DNA from 3 places in the Streptomyces sp. NBC_00271 genome. Region 3 is predicted to be linked to each of the others. Evidence: predicted binding sites of a transcription regulator. Region 3 holds the regulator's gene; each other region holds the start of a gene.
What was found. The regulator HrcA, encoded in region 3, represses chaperone genes, less so after heat shock. The targets are predictions, from matches to a motif close to TTNGCACTCNGNNNNNCNGAGTGCNAA.

Region 1: the regulator HrcA is predicted to act here: its motif matches at 1,719-1,745, upstream of groL (chaperonin GroEL).
Region 2: the regulator HrcA is predicted to act here: its motif matches at 2,069-2,095, upstream of groES (co-chaperone GroES).

What each region holds. Positions count from the first base shown of each region.
Region 1 covers NZ_CP108070.1:5,612,401-5,615,674, forward strand. The annotation lists gene groL (chaperonin GroEL) at 1-1,592, opposite strand, end outside; gene OG798_RS25605 (cold-shock protein) at 1,948-2,154, opposite strand; gene OG798_RS25610 (MoaD/ThiS family protein) at 2,615-2,890, opposite strand; gene thrC (threonine synthase) at 2,979-3,274, opposite strand, start outside.
Region 2 covers NZ_CP108070.1:7,023,247-7,026,520, reverse strand. The annotation lists gene groL (chaperonin GroEL) at 1-1,486, opposite strand, end outside; gene groES (co-chaperone GroES) at 1,616-1,924, opposite strand; gene OG798_RS32100 (polysaccharide deacetylase family protein) at 2,243-3,022, opposite strand; gene OG798_RS32095 (polysaccharide deacetylase family protein) at 3,019-3,274, opposite strand, start outside.
Region 3 covers NZ_CP108070.1:4,376,442-4,379,715, forward strand. The annotation lists gene dnaJ (molecular chaperone DnaJ) at 1-1,018, opposite strand, end outside; gene hrcA (heat-inducible transcriptional repressor HrcA) at 1,019-2,041, opposite strand; gene OG798_RS20300 (MBL fold metallo-hydrolase) at 2,268-3,053, shown strand; gene OG798_RS20305 (DUF3097 domain-containing protein) at 3,085-3,274, shown strand, end outside.

The DNA of each region.
Region 1 (3,274 bases), 1.2 Mb from region 3:
CCCGGAGCGGCCGCGGCGGCCTTCTCCGGCTTGTCGGCGATGACGGCCTCGGTGGTCAGGAACAGCGCGGCGATGGAGGCGGCGTTCTGCAGGGCAGAGCGCGTCACCTTCGCCGGGTCGATGATGCCCTCGGCGATCATGTCGACGTACTCACCGGTCGCGGCGTTCAGGCCGTGGCCGACGGGCAGGTTGCGCACCTTCTCGACGATGACGCCACCCTCGAGACCACCGTTGACGGCGATCTGCTTGAGCGGGGCCTCCAGGGCGAGCCGCACGGCGTTGGCGCCGGTCGCCTCGTCACCCGAGAGCTCGAGCTTCTCGAAGACCGAGGAGGCCTGGATGAGGGCCACGCCACCACCGGCGACGATGCCCTCCTCGACGGCCGCCTTCGCGTTGCGAACGGCGTCCTCGATGCGGTGCTTGCGCTCCTTGAGCTCGACCTCGGTGGCGGCACCGGCCTTGATGACGGCCACGCCGCCGGCCAGCTTCGCCAGGCGCTCCTGGAGCTTCTCGCGGTCGTAGTCCGAGTCGGAGTTCTCGATCTCGGCACGGATCTGGTTGACCCGGCCCTGGACCTGGTCGGCGGAGCCGGAGCCGTCCACGATCGTGGTCTCGTCCTTGGTGATGACGACCTTGCGGGCACGGCCCAGCAGGTCCAGACCCGCGTTCTCCAGCTTGAGGCCGACCTCCTCGGAGATGACCTCGCCGCCCGTGAGGATGGCGATGTCGCCGAGCATGGCCTTGCGGCGGTCACCGAAGCCCGGAGCCTTGACGGCGACGGACTTGAAGGTGCCACGGATCTTGTTGACGACCAGGGTCGACAGGGCCTCGCCCTCGACGTCCTCGGCGATGATCAGCAGGGGCTTGCCGCCCTGCATGACCTTCTCCAGCAGCGGGAGCAGGTCCTTGACCGAGGAGATCTTGGAGTTGGCGATCAGGATGTACGGGTCGTCGAGGACGGCCTCCATACGCTCCATGTCGGTGGCGAAGTACGCCGAGATGTAGCCCTTGTCGAAGCGCATACCCTCGGTGAGCTCAAGCTCCAGACCGAAGGTCTGGGACTCCTCGACGGTGATGACGCCTTCCTTGCCGACCTTGTCCATCGCCTCGGCGATGAGCTCGCCGATCTGGGTGTCGGCGGCGGAGATGGAGGCCGTGGAAGCGATCTGCTCCTTGGTCTCGACGTCCTTGGCCTGCTCAAGGAGGGCACCGGAGACGGCCTCGACGGCCTTCTCGATACCACGCTTGAGAGCCATCGGGTTGGCGCCGGCGGCTACGTTGCGCAGGCCCTCGCGGACGAGCGCCTGGGCGAGCACGGTCGCCGTGGTCGTACCGTCACCGGCGACGTCGTCCGTCTTCTTGGCGACTTCCTTGACCAGCTCGGCGCCGATCTTCTCGTACGGGTCCTCGAGCTCGATCTCCTTGGCGATGGAAACACCATCGTTGGTGATCGTGGGGGCGCCCCACTTCTTCTCGAGGACGACGTTGCGGCCCTTGGGGCCAAGGGTGACCTTGACGGCGTCGGCGAGCTGGTTCATCCCGCGCTCGAGACCGCGCCGTGCCTCCTCGTCGAACGCGATGATCTTGGCCATGTGAAGTGGTCCTCCCGGACTGGGGTGGATTGCTCCGGACCGCGCTGGCGCCCGCGACGGACGGCCTGCCTGCCCCGTGGTTCCTTGCACCACCTGGCCTGCGGGCCTCACCGACCCGGTCCTTCGTTATCACTCTCACCTTCAGAGTGCTAACGCCAATGATTAGCACTCGCCCCTGCCGAGTGCAAGCGCCTTCCCTTGATCCGCAGGTGAGAAGGGGCGCGCAACCCGCGCGTCGCGCCGGTGCGCGAGCGGGCCCACGACGGTGTCATGACAGTGCGCGGACAGACCGAAGGGCTCGTACCCCATGGGATACGAGCCCTTCGTCACGTCGAACAGTCAGTCGGCGCGTGCTTCAGCTGGTCGCGAGTCGGACCATGTCCGCCTGCGGCCCTTTCTGGCCCTGCGAGATCTCGAAATCGACCCGCTGACCCTCTTCCAGGGTGCGGTAGCCGTCCATCTGAATCGCGCTGTAGTGGACGAATACATCCGCACCACCGTCGACCGCGATGAAGCCGTACCCCTTCTCCGCGTTGAACCACTTGACGGTGCCCTGAGCCATGCCTAACTCCCCTATTACTGGCCCTTGCACAGGACCGCACTTCGCGGACCCGGGTCAGACCTCACCCCCCAACGGTTGGGGGTGTGCGCCGGAACGCGTCGACCGCGGCTGAATGTATCTGTCCAACTGCCGTCTGCAACAGGTCAATCGGACGAGAATTCCGGGCACGACCGATCGGGAATATAGGGAGAATTTGCGAAGATTCAGGGCAAGTCGGGCCCCATAAAAGCCATATAAGGCTCAAAAGCGCGGGACACTTTGGCTACTTCTTGCCGGACTTCGGGCGCGAACTCATATGCGCCCGGCATGCAAAGTGGAGCGGGTTCCCCAACTGTACCCCGCTCAACCATACAGAATTGCCCCCTCCGCTTCTCTCACGGAGGGGGCAATTCGATGAACTCTCGGTAATTGGCATTACCCAGGGTAACTATCTCACCCTGGGTAACGGCTCTCGAGGAGGTCAGCCACCGGCGACGGCGGGGATGATCGAGACGCCCGCGCCGTCCGGCGTCGCCGTCTCCAGACCCTGCTCGAAGCGGACGTCGTCGTCGTTCACGTAGACGTTGACGAACCGGCGCAGCTTGCCCTGGTCGTCCAGGACGCGCGCGGCGATACCCGTGTGGTTCTTCTCCAGATCCGCGATGACCTCACCGAGGGTCCCACCCTCGGCCGTCACCTCGGCCTGACCACCGGTGTAGGTGCGCAGGATGGTGGGGATGCGGACGGAAACGCTCATTCTTGTGACCTCCGGTCAGGTAAGGGCTTTTAGGGGCGCGGGGAACTGCGCGACCAGCCCCCACCGGCCCGCAGACGAACAACGACGCTTACGCAAGCCCAGCTTCCCGGAAGGAGTCCAGGCTCGGACGAATGGTCGCCGTCAGCCCCGTACCGGCCACCGCGTCCAGCGTCTTCAGACCATCACCGGTGTTCAGAACGACGGTGGTCAGCGTCGGGTCGAGCAGCCCGCTCTCGATCAGCTTCTTCGTCACGCCCACCGTCACGCCACCGGCGGTCTCCGCGAAGATCCCCTCGGTACGCGCGAGCAACTTGATCGCATCGACGACCTGCTCGTCGTTCACGTCCTCCACGGCCCCACCCGTGCGCCGCGCGATGTCCAGCA
Region 2 (3,274 bases), 2.6 Mb from region 3:
GGTCGATGACACCGGACTTGACCAGGTCGCCGTACTCGCCGGTGGCCGCGTTGAAGCCCTGGCCCTTGTCGAGCTCGGCGACCTTGGAGGTGATGACGTAACCCTCCAGGCCGGCGTTCTCGGCGATCCAGCGCAGCGGCTCGACGGCGGCCTTGCGGACGACCGCGACACCCGTGGCCTCGTCGCCGGTCTTGTCGAGGTTGCCCTCGAGGATCTTCACGGCGTGGACGAGCGCGGAGCCACCACCGGAGACGATGCCCTCCTCGACCGCGGCGCGGGTCGCGGAGATGGCGTCCTCCAGACGGTGCTTCTTCTCCTTGAGCTCGACCTCGGTGGCGGCGCCGACCTTGATCACGCACACGCCGCCGGCCAGCTTCGCGAGGCGCTCCTGGAGCTTCTCGCGGTCCCAGTCGGAGTCGGTGTTCTCGATCTCGGCCTTGATCTGGTTGACCCGGCCGAGGACCTCCTCGGAGTTGCCGCCACCGTCGACGATGGTGGTGTCGTCCTTGGTGACGGTCACGCGGCGGGCGCTGCCCAGCACGTCCAGACCGACCTGGTCGAGCTTGAGGCCGACCTCCTCGGCGATGACCTGACCACCGGTGAGGGTGGCGATGTCGCCGAGCATGGCCTTGCGGCGGTCACCGAAGCCGGGGGCCTTCACGGCGACGGCGTTGAACGTGCCGCGGATCTTGTTCACGACCAGGGTCGACAGGGCCTCGCCCTCGACGTCCTCGGCGATGATCAGCAGCGGCCGGGAGGCGTTGGACTGGATGACCTTCTCCAGCAGCGGCAGCAGGTCCTGGATGGAGCTGATCTTGCCCTGGTGGATGAGGATGTACGGGTCGTCGAGGACGGCCTCCATACGCTCCTGGTCGGACACCATGTACGGCGACAGGTAGCCCTTGTCGAAGGCCATGCCCTCGGTGAAGTCGAGCTCCAGGCCGAAGGTGTTGGACTCCTCGACGGTGATGACACCGTCCTTGCCGACCTTGTCCATCGCCTCGGCGATGAGCTCGCCGACCTGCGGGTCCTGGGCGGACAGCGCGGCGACGGCCGCGATGTCGGACTTCTCCTCGATCGGGCGCGCGGTGGCGAGGAGCTCGTCCGAGACCGCCTTGACGGCCGCGTCGATGCCCTTCTTCAGCAGCGCCGGGGAGGCACCCGCGGCGACGTTCTTCAGGCCCTCGCGGACGAGCGCCTGGGCCAGCACGGTGGCGGTGGTCGTACCGTCACCCGCGATGTCGTTGGTCTTGGTCGCCACCTCCTTCACCAGCTGGGCGCCGAGGTTCTCGTACGGGTCGTCGAGCTCGACCTCGCGGGCGATGGTGACACCGTCGTTGGTGATGGTGGGTGCGCCGAACTTCTTGTCGATGACGACGTTGCGGCCCTTGGGGCCGATCGTCACCTTGACCGTGTCGGCAAGCTTGTTGACGCCGCGCTCGAGGGCGCGACGGGCGTCCTCGTCGAACTTCAGGATCTTCGCCATGGGAGCGATTCAGCCCTCTCGGAAAACTGGGGTGAACGAACCGCGCCCCCGACGCCCGGCTGGTTATGGTCGCGGGGGCCAGGGGCGCAGTTCACTGCAAAACTGGGTGGAACGGTGAAGCTCGGTGAACTACTTCTCGATGATCGCGAGCACGTCGCGAGCCGAGAGGACGAGGTACTCCTCGCCGTTGTACTTCACCTCGGTGCCGCCGTACTTGCTGTACAGCACGATGTCGCCGGTGCTGACGTCGAGCGGCAGGCGCTCGCCGTTCTCGAAGCGGCCCGGGCCCACGGCGAGGACGACGCCCTCCTGGGGCTTCTCCTTCGCGGTGTCCGGGATGACCAGGCCGGAAGCCGTGGTCTGCTCGGCGTCCAGCGGCTGGACCACAACACGGTCCTCGAGCGGCTTGATGGCAACCTTGGAGCTGGTGGTCGTCACGATCCGACCTCCCCCTTCGGAGATCTCACGGGGTTAACTGTCTGAGGTGGCGACCAGGTGGATCCGTCGTCGCGGGTGCCGGACCTGCCCGTCGCTATTGGCACTCTCCAGTGGGGAGTGCCAGGGCCGAGACTATGACCGCGATTAGCACTCGGTCAAGCGGAGTGCCAAAGGCTCCGGCGTGGCGTGGGGTTTTGGGCACCCGGCGTGCGTGTCGGCGTACCCCTGGGGGCTGCGCCCCCAGACCCCCCTTATCGGCCTGAACGGCCTCGTCCTCAAACTCCGGACGGGCTGATCGATGCCCCCCAAGTCGAATGGTCAGAGGTAGTTCTCCAGGCGCGCCGGGGTGAAGCCCTCCGCCTGGATGCGTCGCAGGAGTCTGACCGTCGCCTCCGTGAGGTTGGGCTCCTCGAAGCCGGAGAGGATGTCACCCGGTCGCAGGCGGTGGGCGTCGGGCTCCCGGCCGAGGACCACGGCCGTGACCCCGCAGTCGGCGGCGGCGTGCAGCGTGGTGGTGTCGTAGGTGCCGTAGGGGGGACGGAAGAGCCGAGGGCGGACGCCGAAGCGGGCCTTGAGCTTCTCCTGCTGGCCGCAGATCTCGGCCCGCTGGCCCGCGTACGGCAGTCCACGCAGCGAGGCGTGGTGGAGGGTGTGGTTCTGCACGCTCGCGCCGACCGTCCGCAGCTGGGCGAAGTGCCCGTACCCCGGCCCGACGACACTGTCCGTGAGGAACATGGTGACCGGCAGCCGCAGTTCACGGACCATGTCGACGAACCGCGGATCGCGCTCGGCACCGTCGTCGTACGTCAGGAAGACCACCTTGTCGCGGGTGGGTACGCGGTCCACGACGGGGGCGAGCCCGGGCGCCGCGCCATGGAGGGCGGGCCGGGCGGGCCGGCGCGGCGCGGCGGCGAGCGGGGTGGGCAGCCCCCAGTGCCGGTACGTCGCCGGGGTCGGCCCGTTCGGTCTGGACCTGCGCACCTCCTGCGCGGCCTTCTTGCCCAGCCGTTCGATCGGGTCGACGGACTGGGCACAGCCGGTGCAGCCGGTCAGGAGGGCCGCGGTGAGCGCCCCCGCGACCAGAGCCCGCGCTCTCACAGGTAGTCCTCCAGCCGTGCCACCGCGTACCCCTTGTCGGTGACCAGCTTCAGGAAGCGGCGGATCATGTCGGGCATGGTGCCGTCCCAGTCCTCCCTGCCGCGGAAGTGGGTGAGGACGATGTCGCCGGGGTGCAGGTCGCGGTCCCAGTCGCGGTACTCCCAGTGGTCGACGAAGACCTCCTCGTCCCAGATGGGCGCGTACTTGATGCCACAGGACTTGGCGGCACGAAGGGTGTCCCGGTTGTAGTTG
Region 3 (3,274 bases):
GCTCGGGATCGAGCTTCGTGGGCGTGGTCACCTCGACGTGCACGATGAGGTCACCGCGGCCACCGCCCCGCAGATGCGTGACACCCCGCCCGTGCAGCGGGATCGACTGCCCGGACTGCGTGCCCGGACGGATGTCGACCTCCTCGAGACCGTCGAGGGTCTCCAGCGGCACCTTGGTGCCGAGCGAGGCCGCGGTCATCGGAATGGTCACCGTGCAGTGCAGATCGTCCCCGCGCCGCTGGAACGTGGAGTGCGGCAGCTCGTGGATCTCGACGTAGAGGTCACCGGCGGGACCGCCACCGGGCCCGACCTCGCCCTCGCCCGCGAGCTGGATCCGCGTGCCGTTGTCGACACCGGCGGGGATCTTGACGGTCAGCGTGCGACGCGACCGGACCCGTCCGTCACCGGCGCACTCGGGGCAGGGAGTCGGGACGACGGTCCCGAAGCCCTGGCACTGCGGACACGGCCGGGAGGTCATGACCTGCCCGAGGAAGGACCGCGTGACCTGGGACACCTCACCCCGCCCGCGACACATGTCACAGGTCTGGGCCGAGGTACCCGGCGCCGCGCCCTCACCGTTGCAGGTGGCGCAGACGACGGCCGTGTCGACCTGGATGTCCTTCGTCGTGCCGAAGGCCGCCTCGTCCAGCTCGATCTCGAGCCGGATCATGGCGTCCTGGCCACGCCGCGTACGCGACCGCGGACCGCGCTGCGACGCCGTACCGAAGAAGGCGTCCATGATGTCCGAGAAGTTCCCGAACCCACCGGCGCCGAAGCCGCCCGCACCGCCGCCGCCCGACTGGGACAGCGGGTCGCCGCCGAGGTCGTAGACCTGCTTCTTCTGCGGGTCCGACAACACCTCGTACGCGGCGTTGATCTCCTTGAACCGCTCCTGCGTCTTCGGATCGGGATTGACGTCCGGGTGCAGCTCGCGTGCGAGCCGCCGGAAGGCCTTCTTGATCTCGTCCTGGGACGCGTCGCGGCGCACGCCGAGTACGGCGTAGTAGTCCGTGGCCACTTAAGACTCCGCCAGGATCTGTCCGACGTACCGTGCCACCGCTCGTACCGCTCCCATCGTGCCGGGGTAATCCATGCGGGTCGGTCCGACCACGCCGAGTTTCGCTACTGCCTCGTCGCCCGAACCGTAGCCGACCGAGACCACGGACGTGGAGTTGAGTCCCTCATACGCGTTCTCGTGACCGATTCGCACGGTCATGCTCGAATCCCCGGCCTCACCAAGCAACTTGAGAAGCACAACCTGCTCCTCCAGCGCTTCGAGCACCGGCCGGATGGTGAGAGGGAAGTCATGTCCGAAGCGCGTCAGATTGGCGGTTCCGCCGATCATCAGCCGCTCCTCGGTCTCCTCGACGAGCGTCTCCAAAAGAGTGGAGAGCACCGTCGCGACCGTACCTCGGTCCTCCGCCTCGAACGCGTCCGGGAGGTCCTGCACGAGCTGCGGGACGTCCGCGAAGCGACGGCCCGCGACCCTGCTGTTGAGCCGGGCCCGCAGATCCGCGAGAGACGTTTCTCCGAACGGGGCCGGGCAGTCGATCATGCGCTGCTCGACCCGCCCGGTGTCCGTGATCAGCACGAGCATCACACGGGCGGGGGCGAGGGACAGCAGCTCCACATGCCGCACGGTCGATCTCGTCAGCGACGGATACTGCACGACGGCGACCTGCCGGGTCAGCTGCGCGAGCAGCCGCACGGTCCGCCCGACGACATCGTCGAGATCAACGGCACCATCCAGGAAGTTCTGAATGGCCCGCCGCTCGGGCGCGGTCATCGGCTTGACGCCGGCGAGCTTGTCGACGAAGAGCCGATAGCCCTTGTCGGTGGGGATCCGCCCGGCACTGGTGTGCGGCTGGGCGATGTACCCCTCGTCCTCCAGGGCCGCCATGTCGTTGCGGACGGTGGCCGGGGAGACTCCCAGCCGGTGCCGCTCGGTCAGCGCCTTGGAACCGACCGCGACCGGCTCGTCGGTGCCGACATAGTCCTGGACGATGGCGCGCAGCACTTCGAGCCTGCGTTCACTGAGCATCGCGCACACCTCCAGCTCTCGACCCCTCGGCGCCTCGCTTGGCACTCAGCGTGTGCGAGTGCCAGCATTCCCCGGCCCAGTGTACGGCCGGTGGGTACGGCCCCGGCAAGGGCGGCCCCGCGATCTTGTGCAAGGTGCACGGACGTACACCGACGTGTCCCGTGATGTCACACCGTCCCAGCCCCTGATGTCGTACCGTCCACGCTCTCACCGCTAGCGTCGGCGTATGAAGGTGACTTGGGAAGAGGCGGGGTGGGAGCAGCTGACACCGCGGGTGGGGCGGCGGCGGCTTCCGGTCTGGGACTGCACGGTCGGGCTGGTCGTGGGCGAGGGCGGGGCGCTGATCATCGACCCGGGGTCGAGCCTCGCGGAGGGCGCACGGTTGCGCGAGGAGGCGCAGGCGCTCGCCGGCCGCCGTGTGACCTTCCTCGCGCTCACCCACCCCCACTTCGACCATGTCCTCGGCGCGGCGGCGTTCGCGGGCGCGGAGGTGCTCGTCGCGGGCGGCTCGGCCGAGGTGTACGAGCACGGGCGCGAGGAGCTGTACACGGACGCGGTACGGGGCGGGCTGGACGCGCGGGCGGCGGAGAACGCGGCGGACACCCTGGTGCGTCCCCGGCACTACGTGTGGGGCACCCGACATCTCGAGCTGACCGGCGGCGTCGAGGTCCTGCTGGTGCGGACGGGCGAGGGCCACACCGCCCACGACCTCGTGGTCGTGGTGCCGGGCGAGCCGACGGTGGTGTTCTGCGGCGACCTGGTCGAGGAGTCCGGCGAGCCCCAGGCGGGCCCCGACGCCGTACCGTCGCGTTGGCCCGGGGCTCTCGACAGGTTGCTCGAACTCGGGGGCGAGGACGCGCTGTACGTGCCCGGTCACGGAGCGGTCGTGGACGCCGGGTTCGTACGGTCCCAGCGGGACGCGCTGGCCGCGCGTTTCGGCGTGTCGGGTATCGGCGGGCCGGGTCTCGCCACGCCGGGTTTCGAGGCGTCGGATTTCGGCGTGTCGCGTTGAGCGCCGCCGGGCTTCTCCTATCGTCATCCGAATGCGCCAGTACTCTCCGGACCTGACTCCGCCGTGGAAGAAGCCCAAGCCCGTGCCGGAGGTTCCGGCGGAGCCGGGCCTGGTGGTCGAGGAGCCGGGTACCGGTTTCTGCGGTGCGGTGATCCGCTGCGAGGCGGGCACGGTGACGCTGGAGGACCGCTTCGGCAAGCACCGCGTGTTCCCCCTGGAAC